Regions from separate parts of the Thalassotalea sp. PS06 genome, predicted to be linked through region 3. Evidence: predicted binding sites of a transcription regulator. Region 3 holds the regulator's gene; each other region holds the start of a gene.
The links. Region 3 encodes FNR, which switches genes on or off when oxygen is low (the NO sensors DNR and NnrR bind a similar motif). Its sites were predicted from a motif close to TTGATCTAGATCAA; they were not measured.

Region 1: a site for FNR is predicted at 4,157-4,170, ahead of FNC98_RS00140 (OmpW/AlkL family protein). Genes of this name have one in related genera too.
Region 2: a site for FNR is predicted at 4,079-4,092, ahead of FNC98_RS10730 (universal stress protein). Genes of this name have one in related genera too.

The regions. Positions count from the first base shown of each region.
Region 1 covers NZ_CP041638.1:29,129-36,129, reverse strand. The annotation lists rRNA gene FNC98_RS00160 (16S ribosomal RNA) at 1-837, opposite strand, end outside; gene FNC98_RS00155 (gamma carbonic anhydrase family protein) at 1,570-2,121, shown strand; gene FNC98_RS00150 (hypothetical protein) at 2,128-2,367, opposite strand; gene aroE (shikimate dehydrogenase) at 2,368-3,195, opposite strand; gene FNC98_RS00140 (OmpW/AlkL family protein) at 3,325-4,020, opposite strand; gene FNC98_RS00135 (glycosyltransferase family 2 protein) at 4,311-5,039, shown strand; gene FNC98_RS00130 (TVP38/TMEM64 family protein) at 5,032-5,724, shown strand; gene FNC98_RS00125 (ArnT family glycosyltransferase) at 5,724-7,001, shown strand, end outside.
Region 2 covers NZ_CP041638.1:2,411,875-2,418,875, forward strand. The annotation lists gene FNC98_RS10710 (D-amino acid aminotransferase) at 1-448, shown strand, start outside; gene FNC98_RS10715 (alpha/beta fold hydrolase) at 438-1,379, shown strand; gene galU (UTP--glucose-1-phosphate uridylyltransferase GalU) at 1,732-2,643, opposite strand; gene FNC98_RS10725 (NAD-dependent epimerase) at 2,723-3,805, opposite strand; gene FNC98_RS10730 (universal stress protein) at 4,154-5,017, shown strand; gene FNC98_RS10735 (insulinase family protein) at 5,170-7,001, shown strand, end outside.
Region 3 covers NZ_CP041638.1:1,703,339-1,710,339, reverse strand. The annotation lists gene FNC98_RS07525 (FixH family protein) at 1-388, shown strand, start outside; gene FNC98_RS07520 (heavy metal translocating P-type ATPase) at 388-2,793, shown strand; gene ccoS (cbb3-type cytochrome oxidase assembly protein CcoS) at 2,790-3,047, shown strand; gene FNC98_RS07510 (sulfite exporter TauE/SafE family protein) at 3,060-3,725, shown strand; gene fnr (fumarate/nitrate reduction transcriptional regulator Fnr) at 3,769-4,470, shown strand; gene uspE (universal stress protein UspE) at 4,581-5,504, shown strand; gene ttcA (tRNA 2-thiocytidine(32) synthetase TtcA) at 5,601-6,518, shown strand; gene FNC98_RS07490 (NCS2 family permease) at 6,615-7,001, shown strand, end outside.

The sequences.
Region 1 (7,001 bases), 1.7 Mb from region 3:
ACAGACAGCTAGTTGACATCGTTTACGGCGTGGACTACCAGGGTATCTAATCCTGTTTGCTCCCCACGCTTTCGTGCCTCAGCGTCAGTTTTTGTCCAGGTGGCCGCCTTCGCCACTGATGTTCCTTCCAATCTCTACGCATTTCACCGCTACACTGGAAATTCCACCACCCTCTACAAAACTCTAGTCATACAGTTCGAAATGCAGTTCCCAGGTTAAGCCCGGGGCTTTCACATCTCGCTTATACAACCGCCTACGCACGCTTTACGCCCAGTAATTCCGATTAACGCTCGCACCCTCCGTATTACCGCGGCTGCTGGCACGGAGTTAGCCGGTGCTTCTTCTGCGAGTAACGTCACAGATGCACGGTATTAACGTACACCCTTTCCTCCTCGCTGAAAGTGCTTTACAACCCGAAGGCCTTCTTCACACACGCGGCATGGCTGCATCAGGGTTTCCCCCATTGTGCAATATTCCCCACTGCTGCCTCCCGTAGGAGTCTGGGCCGTGTCTCAGTCCCAGTGTGGCTGATCATCCTCTCAAACCAGCTAGAGATCGTCGCCTTGGTAGGCCATTACCCCACCAACTAGCTAATCTCACTTGGGCTAATCAAAAGGCGAAAGGTCCGAAGATCCCCTCCTTTGGTCCGTAGACATTATGCGGTATTAGCAGTCGTTTCCAACTGTTGTCCCCCACCTTAAGGCATATTCCCAAGCATTACTCACCCGTCCGCCGCTCGACGCCAGAAGAACAAGTTCTTCTTCGTTTCCGCTCGACTTGCATGTGTTAAGCCTGCCGCCAGCGTTCAATCTGAGCCATGATCAAACTCTTCAATTAAAAAGTTGTCTTGGTGTATCCGAAGATACTGCTCAATGAATCACTTGTTACCAATTAAGGTAACTGACATATAAACGTATTATTAAATAAATTAATAAAGACTCATGTGTCACAAATCATTAAGACTTTTCTATTTGCTCTTACGAGCTAATGGTAAAATCAATCTTAACGTGAGTGCCCACACAAATTGCTTGATAACTAATTGTTAAAGAACTACTTCTTGCGAAGTTAACCAAACATCTCATTTGTGTTTGGTGTTTGCTCTGTCGTTCAGAGCGGATGCGCATTCTACGCCATCCAGTTTTGATGTCAACCGTTTTTCGTAAATTAATTTGAAAAGTTTGTTTTCAAATCTTACCGTTTCGGTTGCTATAACTGTGACTCTCGTCTTTAGTTATCTTCTCAAAACACTTCGTAGGGATGTCCCGTGGAAGTGGATGCGCATTTTAGGGATTTTGAATTTCACGTCAACTGTTTTTTTGAAAAAAATCGAAAAACTCGTTTATTTGCACAAATTCCGTACAAGCCATATATATTAAGCGGTTCAACGATTACCTATAATTGCCATCTCCTCTTTGAGTATTAAGAAAACTCCTCACATATAATCAATAACTTAATGGTGTTTTTTAAGTTTTTGGGATGTAAATCGCAATTTAATTAACAATTTTTTTAACGTTTTAGCCTTTCTTTGTTAAATTTATACTCAAATCGTCAAATAAAGTAATTATCCTTATGCCTGCTAAGCACCCTTCAACCCGTTCATATAAAAATATCAGCCCTACATTAGGCAAAAATGTCTACATTGATTCTTCGAGTGTAATCGTCGGTGATATTCATATCGGCGAAGATAGTAGTATTTGGCCTCTTGTTGCAGCACGAGGTGATGTCAATATTATTCGTATCGGCAAACGTACCAATGTTCAGGATGGCACGGTTTTACATGTAACTCGAAAAACCCCGTACAACCCTGATGGTCATCCTCTTATTATTGGCGACGATGTAACCATAGGACACAAAGCTATGCTGCATGGATGTCAACTAGGAAGTCGAATACTGGTCGGCATGGGTGCGATTATTATGGATGGAGCTAAGGTTGAAGATGATGTGATTATTGGTGCCGGTACCTTGGTACCACCTAACAAGGTTTTAGAATCTGGCTACCTTTACTTTGGCAATCCGATGAAAAAGGCTCGAGAGTTAAATGACGCTGAAATTCAGTTTCTGGCAAAATCTGCCGAGAACTACGTGCTATTAAAGGACGAATATCTCGCGGAAACTGAATAAAAAACGTTAGTAACTCAAGCTGATCTCGGTAACATCATCGAGATCATTATCTTCGGTCCACTCTTCCACCAGTGCTTCCAAATCGAACTTTAACTCCTGGCTAATCGCACCAGGCTTGGGTAGTGCATTCGGTTTGAAGTTAACGACTATAACAACCTTTCTTCCGGATGCCATGCCACTAAATCGAACCAGAGATTGATCAACAAGCACCTCAAAATCATCATTGAATAAAAGTGACTGATTCATTTATTTCCCCTGAATAAGCAAACGTCTCAGCTCTTCAATTACCGGATCGATATCCGGCATGGTGCCAAACCAGATAGAGAAGCTTTTTGCCGCCTGCCCTACCAGCATACCCAGACCATCAATGCATTGGCTGGCGCCATGATCGTGACACCATGTCATAAACCCCGTAGGTTTAGCCTGATACACCATGTCATAGCAAATCGTATTGGCGCCAATAATAGATGAACTCACATCTGGACGCTGCTGAGCAAGACCCGCCGAGGTTGCATTAATAATGACATCGAAACTACCGGCTTGCAGTTCATCAAACCCACAGGCGAGAATTCTTGAGTCACTGAAATGATTTTGCAGATTATGAGCTTTCGATGCGGTGCGATTGGCAATCGTCAATGATTTTGGATTTTCACTTAATAGTGCGGGGATCACTCCCCTTGCAGCGCCACCGGCACCTAACAACAATATTTTTGCATCGATTAACTGCACCTGTTGTCGGTGTAGATCTGCCACTAAGCCAAAACCATCGGTGTTATCGCCGCAAAGTTTATCCCTCTCTAAATAAAGGGTGTTCACTGCACCACTAGCTTTGGCCGTCGTAGATAAACTATCACACAATTGCCAGGCTTGTTCTTTAAACGGTGCGGTTACATTCGCTCCTTCACCGCCAGCAGCAACAAACGATTTAAAAGCATCGGCAAATCCATCCTCAGGTGCAAGCCTAGCCTGATAATCAATATTGATATTTAGCTGACTTGCAAATTGTTGATGTATCCAAGGAGAACGGGATTGTTTGATAGGGTTACCGAACACGCAATATTGCCGGGAATTCATAGCATTACTTTATTTAAGAGTTGATATCTGGTCATCCTATCGAATTGAATAAACGAATGGAATTAAAAAAGCAGCGCCAGAAACGCTGCTTTTATACAAGTTGGCTATTAGTTAAACCTTGAGGTTCAATTAAAACTTATAACCTAACATCAGTGAGTAAACCATAGGGTCTATCTCGACATTGGACGAACCAGGTATGTCACCAATATTGAAGTCTGCGTCCGTTTCGATATCAATATAACGAGCCGATGCGTTTACTAGCCAATTATCGGTAAAGTAAAAATCTAATCCGATCTGGGCTGAGTAACCCCAGGAATCATCTAACTCTAAGTCGTTAAAGCCAAGAGCATCTGGATCCGACTTGAATTTCTCTTCAAAGAATGTGGTGTAATTTAAACCCAGACCAACATAAGGCTGAAAACTGCCAGCGGATGTAAAGTAATACAATACACTCAATGTTGGTGGTAAGTGTTTTACCTCGGCCAAGGTTGCACCATCGACGGGCACACCGAAGATGCCAGGTGCTATACCTTCAGGATCATTGATGATTACGTCATGTTGAAACGGCGTTGCCGCAAGTAATTCAATGGCCCAGTTTGGGCTGAAGAAATAAGCGAAATTAAGACCCAACTGTGTATCGTCTTCAACGGACAGGGATAATGGTGTATCCCCACCTAACGCTTCGACAAATACACCTGAATTACCACTATCAGGATCTACATTGGTTGCACCGGCTCTGATTACCCAGTCACCGGCTTCATTGGCATGCACAGCCCCACTTAACAGGGCTGTTGCTATCGCCAGAGTTACGATTTGTTTTTTCATACTTCTCTCCCTCAGAGAACAAATCACAAAAGAACTACTCAAGATAAGTACAGGACTTCAAGGCGTTCTCCGCTTTAGCCTTAAGTACAAATCCGACCAGCACTAAAAGTTTAGTCGATAACCGGGTGGGTGCTTGTTGATTTGCATCAAACTGAAGGTTAATAAATTGACAAAATCGGCAAAACTTTAGCCATTGTCTATAGTTAGGTTTTGTTACCTGGCATTGCCAGTCGTGTTCAATTTATGCGTTTGAGATGATCTCATTGGGATTTAATTAGCATTTTATGAATATTGATATTTCAGTCGTGGTTCCGGCAAAAAATGAACAGGACAATATCGAACCACTCATACGGGAAATAAATCAGGCACTGTCTGGGAACTATGAATATGAAATCATCTACGTTGATGATGGTAGCGAAGATGAGACCTTACAACGGTTACTGCAGATGCAAAAGTCACAGGATAATCTGCACATCGTTCGCCATAAATCCAGTGTTGGTCAAAGTACGGCTGTCTTTAACGGCGTTAAACATAGTAACGGCAGTTTGATAGCCACCTTAGATGCCGATGGTCAAAACGACCCTGCGGATTTACCAAAACTCATTGAAATTGCGATGGCACAACCTCAATACAGCCACTTTTGTATTGCCGGCTATCGAAAGAACCGTGTTGGTGACAATTCCTGGAAGCGTTGGCAATCGAAAATAGCTAACAAGATTCGTCAGGCCTTTCTCAATGATGATACCCCTGATACCGGATGCGGTATCAAGGTCATCCCGAAAGCTACCTATACCCTACTACCCTATTTCGATCATATGCATCGTTTTCTACCCGCACTGATAAAGCGACTTGGCGGACATATTGAAGTGGTTGAAGTTAACCACCGCGAGCGCTTAAGTGGCAGCTCAAATTACTCATTTCGAAATCGGGCGTTTGTCGGTCTGGTCGACTTGTTTGGTGTATTTTGGCTAACCAGGCGTTGCAAACGTGCCGATATCATTGAAACAAACCATGAATAGAGTCACGGATGTAAAAATTAAAAAGCATGTTGCCAAGGCCGTCCTTAGCTTTGCGCTGTTTATTGGTATTGCATTATTCCTGCAGCGATATGTTTTCGATGGGCTGTTGAGTCAATCCTTTTGGACCACCCTGGAGCCTTCATCATTCAGTGTGCAGCTTGCGTTTATAGCCATTGCAGCACTGAGCACCATGTTTGGCTTTCCGCGTCAGGTAATCGCGTTCCTTGCGGGTTATAGCTTAGGTTTTTGGTACGGAACGTTTATCGCAACCTTTGCGGTTTTGTTAGGTTGTATGCTCTGTTATGGGTTCGCAATTAAGCTGTCAGAACGACATCAGTTACGAGCCAATTTTGACTTAATTAATCGCTTAAGTGCCTTTCTCTCTACAAACGTTTTTTACAAGACACTGATCATTCGTCTTTTTCCAATCGGAAGTAACCTATTAACTAACCTTGCTGCTGGGGTTAGTCAGGTTAACAAAAGCCAATTTTTCGCAGCTTCATTCATTGGCTATCTGCCACAAATGATCATTTTCTCACTCAGCGGCAGTGGTGTCAGTATGCAGTCTAAATTTCAATTGATACTTAGTGGCGTATTATTGTGCATTAGTCTTGCTCTTAGTTTGTGGCTGTATAAAAAAGAGCGCAATCAACCCTTGTCCAATCCTTTCCTTCAGCAAAAATAATGGAATCATCCTACATGGCAACCTTAGGGTTGAGAAAACGCCTGTTTTTTCTTATCGGTATTCTTATCGCTATCATCGCAATTGTTGCCCTTTATATCCCAGGTATGGATACGATTTGGTTATACCATGAAGAAACCCGCAGAGCGCTGGTGGCCAGAGAAATGGCACAAAATGGTACTTGGTTAACTCCCACCATCAATCAGCAAGCCTATTGGGCTAAACCTCCCTTGTTCAACTGGACAATTATCCTGACTAGTAGCTTTACCGGCGGCGAAATCAATGAGCTATCCGCCCGACTGCCATCCTTGCTATTCACTTTCGCGGGTATCATTTCTCTGTTCCTGTTTACTCGAAGATACTTGAGTTTGCGAGTGCAAGTATGGCTAATGTTGATGGTGCTATTTACCCCCGAGCTTGCTCGCAAAGCGACGTCTGCCGAGCTTGATACGGTATTTATGGTGCTGGTAAACCTATCATTGTTTACCTGGTTTTATTATTGGCAGAAACAACAATCCAAGACCGCCTGGGTTGTGTCCATGACGTGTCTGGGTCTCGCCTATTTATGCAAACGAGAAGCAGCACTTCTCTGCTACTTTTTAACCATTTTTGGCTTTCTCACCTATTGCCGGCTGTGGCCCAAGGTAAATAAAACTGTACTGCTAAGTACATTATTGATCCCGATAATATTCGCTGCCCTTTGGTGGCTGCCAATGTTAGTGAAATTTGGTTTGCAGTCATCTGTGGAACTGAATCAGGCAGAAATGGCAGCGAGACAAAATAAAGGCAGTACTATCGAGTATCTGCTGGGGGTCATCAAATATCCGTTCGAAGTCTGGTTGGCATTACTTCCAGCAAGTCTTTTATTACCTGTGCTGCTGGCTAAATCATTGCGAATGCGCCTTAAGGAAAATTATGGTGACCTGTATCTTTTTTGCTTAGTGGGGATAGTGCTAAACCTGCTGCCAGTTATGTTGATCGGCGACAGTAATGTCCGCTATTTCATGCCGATGTTTATTCTAGCGTTACTTTTAAGTGCGATGATTATTGATCTCTGGATTAACGACCAGTTAAAGGCGGGTAATTGGCTGGCCAGGTATCAAAAAAATCTGGGTAAAAGCATTCCAATGGTATTTTATAGTTTGTTAATTGTCGCGTGCGCCGTCGTTATGGTGATGGCGCCTGTATCCTGGCAAAGTAATATCGGCTTGCTGGTCATTCTGTCTATTTCTGTTTATCTGGCAGTCCGTCAATGGCAATTACCCAAAGCAGATAAAGCC
Region 2 (7,001 bases), 710 kb from region 3:
CTTGTCAGATCTTCGCTGGCAGCGATGCCATATCAAATCAACAGCACTACTGGGTAATGTCATGCATTTTCAAGCCGGTTACAAACAAGGCTTTGATGAAGTGTTGCTTTTCAATAATGACGATATGCTTACCGAGGCCGCAGCCTGTAATGCATTTGTCATAAGCGACGATTGCGTGATAACACCGCCGTTGGACAATCAGTTACTACCGGGAATTACTCGTTTCATTTTATTAGATGTATTAAAAAACTACTCATCATTAACCGTAAAAGAGAGGCCAGTCAGTAGACAGGAAGTTGATGATGCCGATGAAGTCTGGATAACCAGTTCAACAAAACAAGTAGCTCCGGTTGTTGCCATCGATGGCAAACCAGTCGGTAATGGGCAAGTGGGAGATGTCTGGCAAATCGCCCAGAAACTATTCAGTGAGCATCAGTTTGACTATTAGTAACCATCACTACCTACTGGCAGACAACTGGTATAAAGAAGGTCAGTACTTTAACTATGCTGACCTGCAAATTTTTTACCGCGATAGCAATCAAATCCGTAACGATAACAAAGATCTTAAGACGGCGAAGCCGGTTCTGGTACTGCTTCATGGTTTCCCCACCTGTAGCTGGGATTATGCCGCTATCTGGCCAATTCTGACCCAGCACTTTCGTGTGGTCACATTAGATTTCCTCGGTTTTGGAATGAGTGACAAACCACTGATGAAATACTCAATATTTCAACAGGCAGATATTACCCAGGCATTACTCGAGCACCTTAACATCAAACATTTTCACCTGCTTTCCCATGATTTTGGTGACACAGTGGCTATAGAATTATTGGTTCGCTTGCAAAAACAGGGGCAGGTTCAATCACTGGTACTTACTAATGGTGGGATATTTGCAGAATTCCACCAACCTTTACTGATCCAAAAACTGCTGGCATCAGGCCTTGGTAAATTTATCACACCGCTAATCAATTTCCGACTTTTCAAGCGCTCCATGGATAAAATTATGACCAAACCCATGCCAGAATCGCAGGCTGAGCAGTACTGGCAATTGCTCAATATTCACCGTGGCAAGCGGGTATTTCCTAAATTGATAAAATACATGAAAGAGCGAAAGCAGAACCGTGCCCGATGGGAGGGAGGCCTGGCGGCAACCTCAGTGCCGGTAGGGTTGATAGCCGGAGAAGATGATCCTATTAGCGGTAAATTGATGATCCAGGGCTATCGAACGATAAAACCTGAGAACACTGTGATAGCTATGGCAAACACTGGCCACTACCCCCATACCGAAGCGCCTGAGCAATTTCTAAAACATCTATTCCTAATATATCAGACACTTGGCATTATACCAATCCCATTAAGTTTGTGCACAACTCAGAGTTAGGGCCGAGGTTCAGTTACAACATAGATTTTATTGATATAGTCATTCTATATTAATGAAATATAGGGCAGTAAATGGGCCTCTCACTAACTCCCTACGGGTGAGTTTTAAAGGCGTTTATCCTGCGTTACTGATTTTGACAATGGAATAACCATTCTCTGCAATCAAAGCCTTGTCTAAAGGCCTTTAAATTCTCACTGAGTGAGCAATAATTTAATGGGATTGGTATTACTCTGAAAGACGGGAATTAAATCCCTGCCTGTTCTTTGCCTTACATTTGTGAACTGTAAAAAAAGCCCTGAAACTCAGTTCAGGGCTTTTAGATTTTCGCTTATTGCTTATTGCGTTGCTCAGATTACTTGCAAACTATTGATTGCAGATATTCTTTAAAGCCGTCGGCTAGTTCAGGATGACGCAATCCATACTCAACATTGGCTTTCATATAGCCCATTTTCGAGCCACAGTCGTGAGATTTACCTGTCATGTGGAATGCCTCCACTGTTTCCAATTTCATCAAGCTAGCAATCGCATCCGTTAACTGAATTTCATCGCCAGCACCCGGCGGTGTGAACTCGAGTAAATGCCAGATATCTTTTGATAAAACATAGCGCCCCACTACGGCCAAATTCGAAGGTGCATCTTCAACGGCTGGTTTTTCAACGATGGCGGTCATTGGCGCGGAATCGCCTTCAAGCAAATCATGGCCATTGCAATCAACCACACCATAGGAACTTACTTTTTCCATTGGCACTGGCTCTACCATAATCTGGCTATTACCCGTTTCTTCATAACGGTTTAGCATTGCTGCCAGGTTTTCCGTTTTCGGATTAGACGTACTGTCATCAATCAATACATCCGGCAGAACCACCGCAAATGGTTCTTCACCAACAATAGGTAAGGCTTTCAAAACCGCGTGCCCCAAGCCTTTAGCTTCGCCTTGACGCACATGCATGATGGTCACATCTTTCGGACAAATTGCCTGAATTTCATCAAGAAGCTTACGCTTTACGCGCTTCTCAAGAGAGGTTTCTAATTCGAAAGACTTGTCGAAGTGGTTTTCAATGGCATTTTTCGAAGAATGGGTAACAAGCACAATTTCTTTAATTCCTGCGGCAATACATTCATTGACAATGTATTGAATCAGAGGCTTATCAACCACAGGTAACATTTCTTTGGGAATAGCTTTGGTAGCTGGTAGCATCCTTGTTCCCAACCCCGCGACAGGAATAACCGCTTTACGAATACTTTTTCCTGCGTTTACAGACATAGTACATCCTTAATTATTTTTCTTTCTGATTACTTTTTATCACGGAATTAAGTCTGTTTCATGACATTCACAGATTAAATTAATTCACGTGTTGGTAATATTCCTTGTACCAGCGAACGAAATTTGCGACCCCTTCATTGACTGACGTTTGAGGGCGGTAGCCGGTAACTGAGTATAAATCATTGACCTCAGCAAAGGTTTTCTGAACATCTCCTGGTTGCATCGGCAACAGGTTTTTCTTTGCTTCGATTGCTAATGATTGTTCCAGTGCTTTGATAAAGTCCATCAACTTAACCGGATTCCCATTACCTATGTTAAACACACGATATGGTGCCGAGCTTGTCGCCGCTGAGCCCGACTCTACTGACCAGCCTGAATCAATCATTGGAATATGATTTTGAACGCGCATTATACCCTCAACAATATCATCAATGTAAGTAAAATCTCGGCTCATATCGCCGTAGTTATAAACATCAATTGGCTTACCTTCTAACATGGCTTTGGTAAACTTAAACAACGCCATATCAGGTCGTCCCCATGGGCCGTAAACGGTAAAAAAGCGTAAGCCAGTTGTGGGCACATTGTATAAATGGGAGTAACAATGCGACATCAACTCATTAGCCTTTTTGGTAGCTGCATATAAAGATACTGGGTGATCAACACTATCGGCGGTTGCAAACGGTGTTTGTTTGTTCAAGCCATATACTGAGCTTGATGAAGCGTAAACAAGATGCTCAACGTCATTGTGACGGCAGCCTTCAAGGATAGCCAAATGACCGATTAAATTGGCATCGGCATAAGCCATCGGGTTATCAATCGAATAGCGAACACCAGCCTGGGCAGCAAGATGAATGACACGCTGAAATTTCTCTGTCGCGAACAATTCAGCAATCGCTTCACGATCTTCCAAATCCAGCTTCACAAACCGAAACTGACCGTCCGCAGAATTGGACTGGGATACGATATCAGAACCGGCAACTAAAGTATCTTGCTGATGTTTTTGCGAGAATCGCTGTAGTTTCTTAAGACGGGATAATTTTAGGTTTACGTCGTAGTAATCATTGAGGTTGTCCAAGCCTATCACCTCATGCCCCTGTTCACACAAGCGAGTGGCAACAAAATGACCAATAAACCCTGCGGCGCCAGTAACCAAGTATTTCATAATTCGTCCCTATTTTGAGCGTTACTTATGCAAGATTATGTGCAGATAAACTTCCTGCTCCGACACAAAACCTCTAGTTATCTTGAATCTTCCAAACGACAAACATAACTAACAAGTGATTTAGTCTTTTGATGCCGTCTCATCAAAATATAGTCGAGATAACAAAACATGGAGAAAAAACTAAAATTTAATTTTGCCGGTAAATTAACAAGCTCAGCCTTTGATTGCCCCCTTTAAAAGAGCAGCTTACTTATTAATTTTTAAAGAAAATCACTGATCTAAATCAAAGCAAATTTTTCGAAAAATATTATCCTTAAAATTAGCACTAGCAAATGTCTGGAGAATTTGATGCGTAATGTTCTGGTGATCGCCGATCCCAATTTCAAAACAACAACCGCAATTGAGCAGGCAAAAAGACTATCCATTGCTGACGGCATAACCTTGCACATTGTTTACTTTTATTACGAGAACCTGAGGGGCATGGGAAGTCGAGGCAGCGCCCTGAAGTCTTCACTAATTGCTCGCTTGCAGGAAAAAGCCGAACAACAATTAGAATCGCTGTTAAGCGATGAAATACCTTACACCTGTGAAATCGTGTGGGAAAAACACTTACATCACTGGGTCAATGATTATGCGCAAAAACATCAGCCGGCGATGGTACTCAAGACCGGCCACCGCTCCGAAACCATGTTTTACACCCCGACAGATTGGCACTTAATTCGAGAGTGTCCAGCTCCCGTGCTTATTGTTGCGGAAAATAAATGGCGTCGACGCAGCGGTATTCTTGCTGCGGTTGACTTGCAAACTGAACAACCAGAAAAACAGCATCTTAATGAGAAAATTCTGGCCACAAGCAAATATCTAGCAGCGGTGTTTGATGCTCCTTTGCACGTTTGTTACACCCCTGTGGTATCCGACGTACTAAGAGATTTCGGGGTTCAGTTCCTTGATGAAATAGAGGACAACGCCAGAGAAGAAATACAACAGAAAATAGATACCCTCGCCATTACTTACGGTATAGAACCGGAAAACTTTCACATCAAAGCGGGGAAACCAGAAAAAGTCATTCCCAGTACTGCCGCTAAGTTACAGGCAGGGCTTGTCGTTGTCGGCACCATAGGTCGTAAAGGCATTACCGGGAAATTGCTTGGCAATACCGCCGAAGAAATTCTTAGTTTACTCAAAACCAACGTCCTGACCTTAAAACCTTAAACTAGAGAGCAACCTAAAGAGCAAGATGAAGGATCACCTTGTTCGCCCCTTTCGCTGCAAACCTCTTCGCTATTTATCAGCTATATTATTGAACATTGAGCGATATCACTTGCACCACCGGTGATAAGGTAAAATCGAGTTCGGAGAACCCTTTGAAGACCAGTCCTAACGACCCCAGGCAATATCATTCTCTAATTCTGGATAACGGTCTGCGTGTGGTTATCGTCGAGAACAAAGAGACCGAGCGCGCTGCAGCTTCCATGGTAGTAAACGCAGGACATTTTGATGACCCGGATGATACTCAGGGGTTAGCTCACTTTCTCGAACATATGCTATTTCTCGGCACTAAAAGTTACCCAGATAGCGGCGAATACCAAAGCTTTATTAGTCAACACAATGGTAGCAATAATGCCTGGACCGGAACCGAGCATACCTGCTTTTACTTCGATATTGAGCAACCGTTTTTTTATCAGGCTTTAACCAGGTTTAGTCGTTTTTTTTCGGAGCCATTGCTCAAAGCCGAACATATTAATAGCGAGCGAAATAATGTTGACGCCGAATTTCAAATGAAACTCAAGGAAGATACCCGGCGAATATATGACGTCCAGAAGGAGACGGTAAACCCTCTGCATCCTTTCAGTAAATTTTCTGTTGGCAACCTGGAAACGTTGAATGATGCACCCGGACGCAGTTTGCGTCAGGTTCTACAAGACTTTTTTGATAACTATTATTGCGCTCCCAGAATGACACTGGCGATTGAATCATCATTAGCTGTTAGTGAAGTTCAGCAACAAGTAAGTAAAGAATTTAATCAGATAAAATCTGGCCCTAAAGAAAAGCCAGCCATCATACAACCGCTTTATCTACCTGAGAATCTTGCAATACAACTCGCTATACCGCCACAAACATCTCAGAGAAAACTGGTCATTACTTTTGCCTTACCCGGTCTCGATACCTACTATCAATACAAACCTGTGAGCTATCTCAGCTATTTGCTTGGACACGAGGGGCCAGGTAGCATTCTTTCCTTGCTCAAAAAACGCCAGTGGGCAATGAGTTTAACCTCAGGTGGTGGCGTTAATGGTTCCAATTTTAAAGACTTTAATATCAGCATATCCCTTACAGAAAAAGGTGAGCAACACCAGACAGAGATTATCGACTTGCTTTTTTCATATCTAAGAATGTTAACCGAGGATGGTATTCAGGAATTATATTTCAATGAAAAGAGAGCGCTCACTGAATTCGCTTTTAACTATAAAGAAAACAGTAAACCTCTGGAAAACGTCAATCAGCTCGCCATTAATATGCAACATTATCCGGAGCAGGATTATATTTATGGCGATTATAAAATAAAGGCGTTTAAACCCGATTTATTGCGTAAATTTCTAGCCTACTTTACCGCCGAAAATATGCGGGTGATGGAAATTCGTAAATCAGTAAATACCGATCGCGTCAGTCGCTGGTATCAGACTCCGTATCAAATGCAACAAATCCCGCCTCTTAAACTTCAGCGTTGGCAACAAGCCGAGGTTTACCATGAGTTAACACTTCCCAAAGCCAATCCATTTATCGTTGAAAAGCCGACAATCTATTCGGGTGAATCTACAGCAACCCCCGAGAAGGTTCGTCAGCGTACCGGATTTAATTTTTGGTTTAAGCAAGATAAAACCTTCCGCTCTCCAAAAGGACAGGTGTTCGTTAGCCTTGAATCTCCCTACACCATAGCATCGGTAAAACAGATTGCGATGACACGATTATTTGTAGAGTTATTTAGTGAATCGGTACAAGAGCAGAACTATCAGGCAGAGCTCGCGGGTATCCACTACCAGGTCTATTCTCACCAAGGTGGCATTACCATACAAATTTCCGGGATCAGTGAGAAGCAGCCTTTGTTGCTGGATAACTTACTGCACGCGGTTTGTGACCACTCTTTACCGCTCGAGCGTTTTCAATTATTTAAAAAACAGCTGATTAGTAATTGGCG
Region 3 (7,001 bases):
CAACACCGATGCCGATACCGTTGTCGTTGACGACTATTACAAAAAAGGCAAAAGCATCAACCTGGAGATATCTAAGATTAAAGAAGCTCAGAAACTTGGTATTGCCTTCGATATGAAGGTTTCCGATGACGAAATTATTTTAAAACCTACGGGTATCGAGAAGAGCTTCCCGGTACTAAACGTGAGTTTTTACCATTCAACCCTGGCTGACAGAGACTTTTCATTAAAACTAACCGCCGACGGCAATGGCTGGTATCGCCAGACGTTTGAAAACAAAATTGACGGTAAATGGCGCATTCAGGTGTTGCCATTTGATGAACGCTGGAAAGTACAGACTACCGTTGCCCTACCCCAATTAGAATTCAGGCCGTTTGAAATTCAATATTAATGATGAACATGGATTGTTACCACTGCGGTGAAATCGTTCCAGCAGGCCTGGATTTAACCGTCAATATTCACGGCAAAGACGAGCCTATGTGCTGCATAGGCTGTCAGGCGGTCGCCGAAGCCATCGTCGATAATAACCTCGACGATTACTACCGTTTCCGTACCGAAAAAGGCAATAAAGTAAACGCTGATATTCCAGAACAATTGCAGGTTAATCAATTTGTCGACGATCAGCAGTTACAATCCGAATTCACCTTTGAATCCGATGGCCATCAGGAAACCATTTTATCGGTAGAAGGCATGAGCTGTGCCGCTTGTGCCTGGTTGATTGAAAAGCAACTCTCTCCACAAAGCGGTATCGTCAAAGCGCAGGTTAACGCCACGACCCAACGTGCCACCGTTACCTGGGATAAAGATAAAATAAAGCTGAGCGAAATTATCTCAGCCATTGCCAAAATTGGTTATTCAGCCCTGCCGTTCAAAGCCAATACCACAGAAATAAAAAACAATCAGCAAAGCAAAGCCTTTATTCGCCGCCTTGGCGTAAGCGGTATCTTAACCATGCAGGTGATGATGATCGCTTTTGGTTTGTACTTTGGTGCGTTCAGTGATTTAAGCGAACACAATCTGGTGTATTTGCGGGCAACCAGCCTGGTGCTAACCTTGCCAATCGTTACCTATGGTGCATTCCCGTTTTACCTAGGTGCCATCAATGCCCTTAAGGGGCGCCGTTTAACCATGGATGTGCCCGTGGCAATTGCCATCAGCCTGGCATTTATGGCCAGTTGCTGGGCAACCTTTTTCCAACAGGGCGAAGTGTATTTTGAATCCGTCGCCATGTTCACCTTCTTATTGTTGATTGGTAAGTTTATGGAGTTCAGGGCGCGCGCCCGGGCTGCAGAGGTGTCAGCAAACCTACTTAAACTGATGCCGCTATCGGCAACCGTTATCGTTGATAACCAGGAATCTATCGTTAGTGCCAAACACTTAAAGGTTGATGATATCTGTATCGTCAAACCCGGTGAAACCATTCCCGGCGATGGCATTATTGTGCAGGGCAAAACTTCCGTTAACGAAGCCATGCTAACCGGTGAATCCTCACCTGTAAGCAAAAACGTTGGCTCACAGGTATTTGCCGGAACGGTAAATACCGATGGCAACCTGCAAATCAAGATTAACGCCACCAATGCCGATAATTTCTTAACCAACATTATTCGTATTAGTGAGCGAGCGCAGAACCATAAACCAGCAATTGCCAGGCTTTCCGATAAAATTGCCCAATACTTTGTGGCCCTGATTTTGGTTACCGCAGTATTTACCTGGATTTACTGGGCTCAGGAAAATGCCAGCCACGCGTTTTGGATCACCATTTCGGTATTGGTTGCCACTTGTCCGTGTGCCTTATCGCTGGCAACGCCAACTGCCCTAACCTGCGGCACAATCAAATTGAACCGCCAGGGGATCATGGTGAAAAGTGCGCATGTCATCGAAACCATGAATCGTATCGATACCTATGCTTTTGATAAAACCGGCACCCTTACCCAGGGTAAATTCTCGTTAAATCAGGTTAATTTACTGTCTGACAGATATAGCGAAGAGCAGGTGTTGGCTATCGCCAGTGCGTTAGAAGCCCATTCTCAACACCCGATTGCCGATGCTTTTGCAAGCTATAGAAAATCAGATATCAACGTCGATAACGTAGAAACGATAACCAGCTGTGGTATTGCCGCTGAGTACCAGGGCGAGCCTGTGATGATAGGTAAGGCTAGCTGGGTTGGTAATAAGCAACAGGGTGAAGCGAGTAAGCTAGAAGGCAATTGCGTACTGAAAATAAATGACCAAATCATTGCCGAATTTTATCTTGATGATGATATTCGTGAAGATGCCACTCAGGTTATTAATAAACTGAACCAAGACTCAGACACATTATTGCTAAGCGGTGATAATCAAACGGGTGTTGATCGATTCTCAGAGCAACTCGCTGCAGCCGGTACATCCTTAACCGAGGCAAAAGCGAATTTAACCGCATCTGAAAAGCTAGATACCCTGAGCAAGCTAACTGAGCAAGGCAAGAATGTGGCAATGGTTGGCGATGGGGTTAACGATGCCCCTGTATTTGCCGGAGCTCATGTTTCGGTTGCCATGGGTAGCGGCACCGAGATCGCCAAAACTGGCGCCGATGTGATTTTGCTGGATAACCATTTAACCAGCTTGCTATCCTTAAAAGATACCTCGATACGCACACAACGTATTATTAAACAAAACTTTAGCTGGGCTATGGCCTATAATGCCATTGTACTGCCATTGGCCGTATGTGGTTATATCACCCCCTACTTTGCGGTATTGGGTATGTCGGCCAGTTCCCTGATAGTGGTGACAAATTCATTAAGGCTACTAAAAAAATGAGTGTAATTTACGTCCTTATTCCTATTGCCATTTTATTCACTGCGGTGGCCATCTATTTATTTTTCTGGGCGGTAAAATCCGAGCAATTCGACGATCTGGAAAAAGAGGGAATGAGCATTTTATTTGATGATGAGCCAGCGAAAAAAACCGAAAGCTCTGAATCAATAGCAGACGTTAGCGCCGACGATAGCGTTGACAAGAGCGCCGTCAGTAACGTGGTAACTAAAGAAAACGTCGAAACGGAAAAGCCCTAGGTTAATTCGCCCATGGAAATGGATGTCATTTCAGCATTTTTGGTTGGTCTCGCCGGTGCCGGACATTGTATTGCTATGTGCGGCGGCATCACTTCAATGCTGTCTCGCTCTGTCGGTAAAGACAAACCCGCGCCAGCCATTATCTTCAATTACAATTTCGGTCGGATCCTTTCCTACACCATCGCCGGCGCAATAGCTGGCTTTACCGGCTCGATAGCGGCACGTTCCATTGGCGTACCCATTGCCATGCTGCAAATCTTCGCCGCAGTCTTCCTGATTTTACTCGGCCTGTATATCGGCCAATGGTTGTTTGTTCTCAACCGGGTAGAAGCCATTGGAAAAATATTGTGGCAACGGATACAGCCTTTGTCGAAACGGTTTATCCCGGTCAACTCCGGCTCCCATGCTTTAGCATTAGGCGCTATCTGGGGCTGGTTACCCTGCGGCCTGGTATATTCAACCCTTACCTGGAGCATCGCCAGTGGTAGCTGGCATCAAGGTGCGTTAATCATGTTCGCCTTTGGCCTTGGTACCCTACCCGCACTCCTTACCTTAAGCGCGGGGTTTCGGTGGTTCACCGACGGGTTAAGAAAACCTATGGTGAAAAAACTGAGCGGTATCCTACTGATCCTTTATGGGATTTATTCATTGCATATTGCACTGAAAATGCTGTTTTAGTACCCTTGTCGGTAAAACCTAATTCGATTCAATACGATTAACTATGTCAACTGCGCCAAATATATCCTGTGCTAATTGCCGTATCAGCGAGCTTTGCCTGCCTTTTAGCTTATCCAATATTGAATTGAATTTGCTTGACGAGATTATCAAGCGCAAGAAGCCTATCCAAAAGAATCAAACCTTGTTTCAAGGTGGCGATAATCTGCATAGCCTGTTTGCGATTCGTTCCGGCACCTTTAAATCCTATATTCAGAGCGCCCAAGGCGAACAACAAATTACCGGGTTTCATCTTCCAGGTGATGTCCTAGGGTTTGACGCCCTGTCTGATAAAGTTCATCCGGGAACCACGCAAGCGTTAGAAACCGCCATGGTGTGCGAAATTCCATTTGATGTCCTGGATCAGCTATCTAACCAGATCCCGCGTCTGAAAATGCAAATCATGTCGCTAATGAGCGCTGAACTGGGTTGTAATCAACAGCATCTGTTAAGCATTAATCAGGAAAACGCCGAGCAAAAGCTTGCCCGCTTTCTGGTAAATTTTGGCGATAGACTGTCAGACCGACAATTATCTTCCCGCGAATTTCAACTACCAATGACCCGCACCGATCTCGGAAATTACTTAGGTTTAACGGTAGAAACCGTTTCCCGGTTACTCAGTCGTTTTCAACAAAATGGCTGGATAAAACTGGACCGCAAGTTTGTTACCATTCTCGATGTTAATGCAATGCAGCGTCACACAGATTAACGCGCTGCTTCTACCGATTTTTTTATTTGTAACCCGTCCGATATCCGATTAAGCTTAATACCAATCAGGCCGTATTCACGTAATCACAACTGTTGATAAAGGTGGGAGCAATGGATAGATATCGCAATATTCTGGTAGTTATCGACCCGGATAGTGAAGATCAAAAAGCATTAAAACGGGCGTGTACAATTGCCAAGCAAACCGGCGATAAAATTACTGCACTATTGGTAATTTTCGATTTTTCTTATGAAATGACCACCATGCTTTCTGGCGATGAGCGCGAAGCAATGCGCAAATCGGTGGTGAAAGATCGCCAATCCTGGCTCGAAGACTTAGCCAAAGAATACGATCACCCTGTAGAAACCAAAGCGGTTTGGCACAATCGACCGTTTGAAGTCATTATTGAAGAAGTCATTGAACACAAATTCGATGTGGTTGTAAAAAGCACCCACGAACACCCTACTCTGCAATCCGTCATCTTTACTCCAACCGATTGGCACCTGATCCGCAAATGCCCGGTACCTTTATTGCTGGTTAAAGATCATGAATGGCCTGAAAACGGTCATATCCTTGCGGCCATCAATGCCAGCAGCGAGGAAGACAGCCACAAGGCGTTAAATGCGAAAATTACCGATGCAGCGCTTACACTCAGCGGTTTAATTAAAGCCGATGTACATCTGGTGAACTCCTATCCTGGCACGCCAGTTAATATCGCCATTGAGATCCCTGAGTTTGATGCTGGGGAATACAATAAAACCATGCGTGAACATCATCAAAAAATGATGGAAGAGCATGCCAAAAAATATCAGATTCAGTCGCAATACCTGCATGTTGAAGAGGGCTTGCCTGAGGATGTGATTGAAAAAGTCGCTAAAGATATTGATGCCGAGTTGGTAATATTGGGTACCATTGGCAGAACCGGCTTGTCGGCGGTCTTCATTGGTAACACCGCTGAGCACGTCATTGATCGATTGAACTGCGATCTCCTGGCGTTAAAACCAGACGGTTATGTGTCACCCGTTGAAGAATCGTAATAAATAACTAATAAAAATTTACACAAATTTGTTAAACGGTTTGCCCCGTGACCCGGCTTGGCTATAATACGCCTTTTTTTTGCATGGGTTGGATACATGTCTGAACAAACAGCATTCGAAAAGCAGCAGCTAAAACAACTGGAAAAGCGATTTCGTCATCATGTCGGTAAAGCGATCAGCGATTACAATATGATCGAAGACGGCGACAAAATCATGGTGTGCTTATCTGGTGGTGCTGACAGCTATACCATGCTGGATATCTTATTGAAGCTTAAAGCTTCAGCGCCAATCCATTTTGATATCGTTGCCGTTAACCTAGATCAAAAACAACCGGGCTTTCCTGAGCACGTATTACCAAATTATCTTGAGCAAATTGGTGTCGACTATCAAATTGTCGAAGAAGACACCTATGCCATTGTCAAAGAAAAAATTCCTGAAGGTAAAACTACCTGCAGCCTATGTTCTCGTTTACGCCGAGCCATTCTATATAAAGCAGCAAAACATTTAGGTGCGACCAAAATCGCCCTAGGACACCACCGCGACGACATGATTGAAACCCTGCTACTTAACATGTTTTTCAATGGCAAAACCAAAACCATGCCAGCGAAGCTAGTCAGTGACAATGGTGAACACGTGGTGATCCGTCCCCTTGCCTACGCCAAAGAAAAAGAGATCAAGCAATACGCTGAGCTCAAACAATTTCCTATCATCCCTTGTAATCTGTGCGGCAGCCAACCAAATCTGCAACGCCAGAACGTTAAAGCCATGCTAAGAGACTGGGATAAACACTACCCGGGCCGTGCCGAATCAATCTTTACGGCAATGCAAAACATTGTGCCATCGCACATGGCTGATAATGAGCTTTTCGATTTCAAAAACGTCAATCTTGAATCCGGCGTTATTAATGGTGGCGATTTAGCGTTTGATCCTGAACCAATTTCGCAACAACCATTAGCAGAATTAAATCAGAATGTTAATGCTGATCAAGCGATTAACATCGTTGAAATAAAATAACGTTAAACCACGTAAAATTGCGAAAAAATGCGTAAAAAGATGTAATTTAGCTACATCTTTCGCTAAAATGCGCCAAATTTTTTATAGGACCAATCGATGTTTGAGAAACTCTTTAAGCTTTCACAGCACAATACCACTGTGAAGCAAGAAGTGATTGCCGGGTTCACCACCTTCCTGACCATGGCATACATTATCTTTGTTAATCCAAGTATGCTTGCTATGACTGGCATGGATCAGGGTGCAGTATTCGTTGCAACCTGTCTTGCTGCAGCCATTGGCTGTTTGATCATGGGCTTATATGCAAACTACCCTATCGCATTAGCGCCGGGTATGGGCTTAAACGCGTTCTTCACATTCACGGTTGTGATGGAGCTGGGATATAGCTGGAACGTTGCCTTAGGTGGCGTGTTTATTTCCGGTGTGATCTTTACTGCATTAAGTGCATTCAAAGTTCGTGAGTGGATCATTAACTCAATCCCGCAT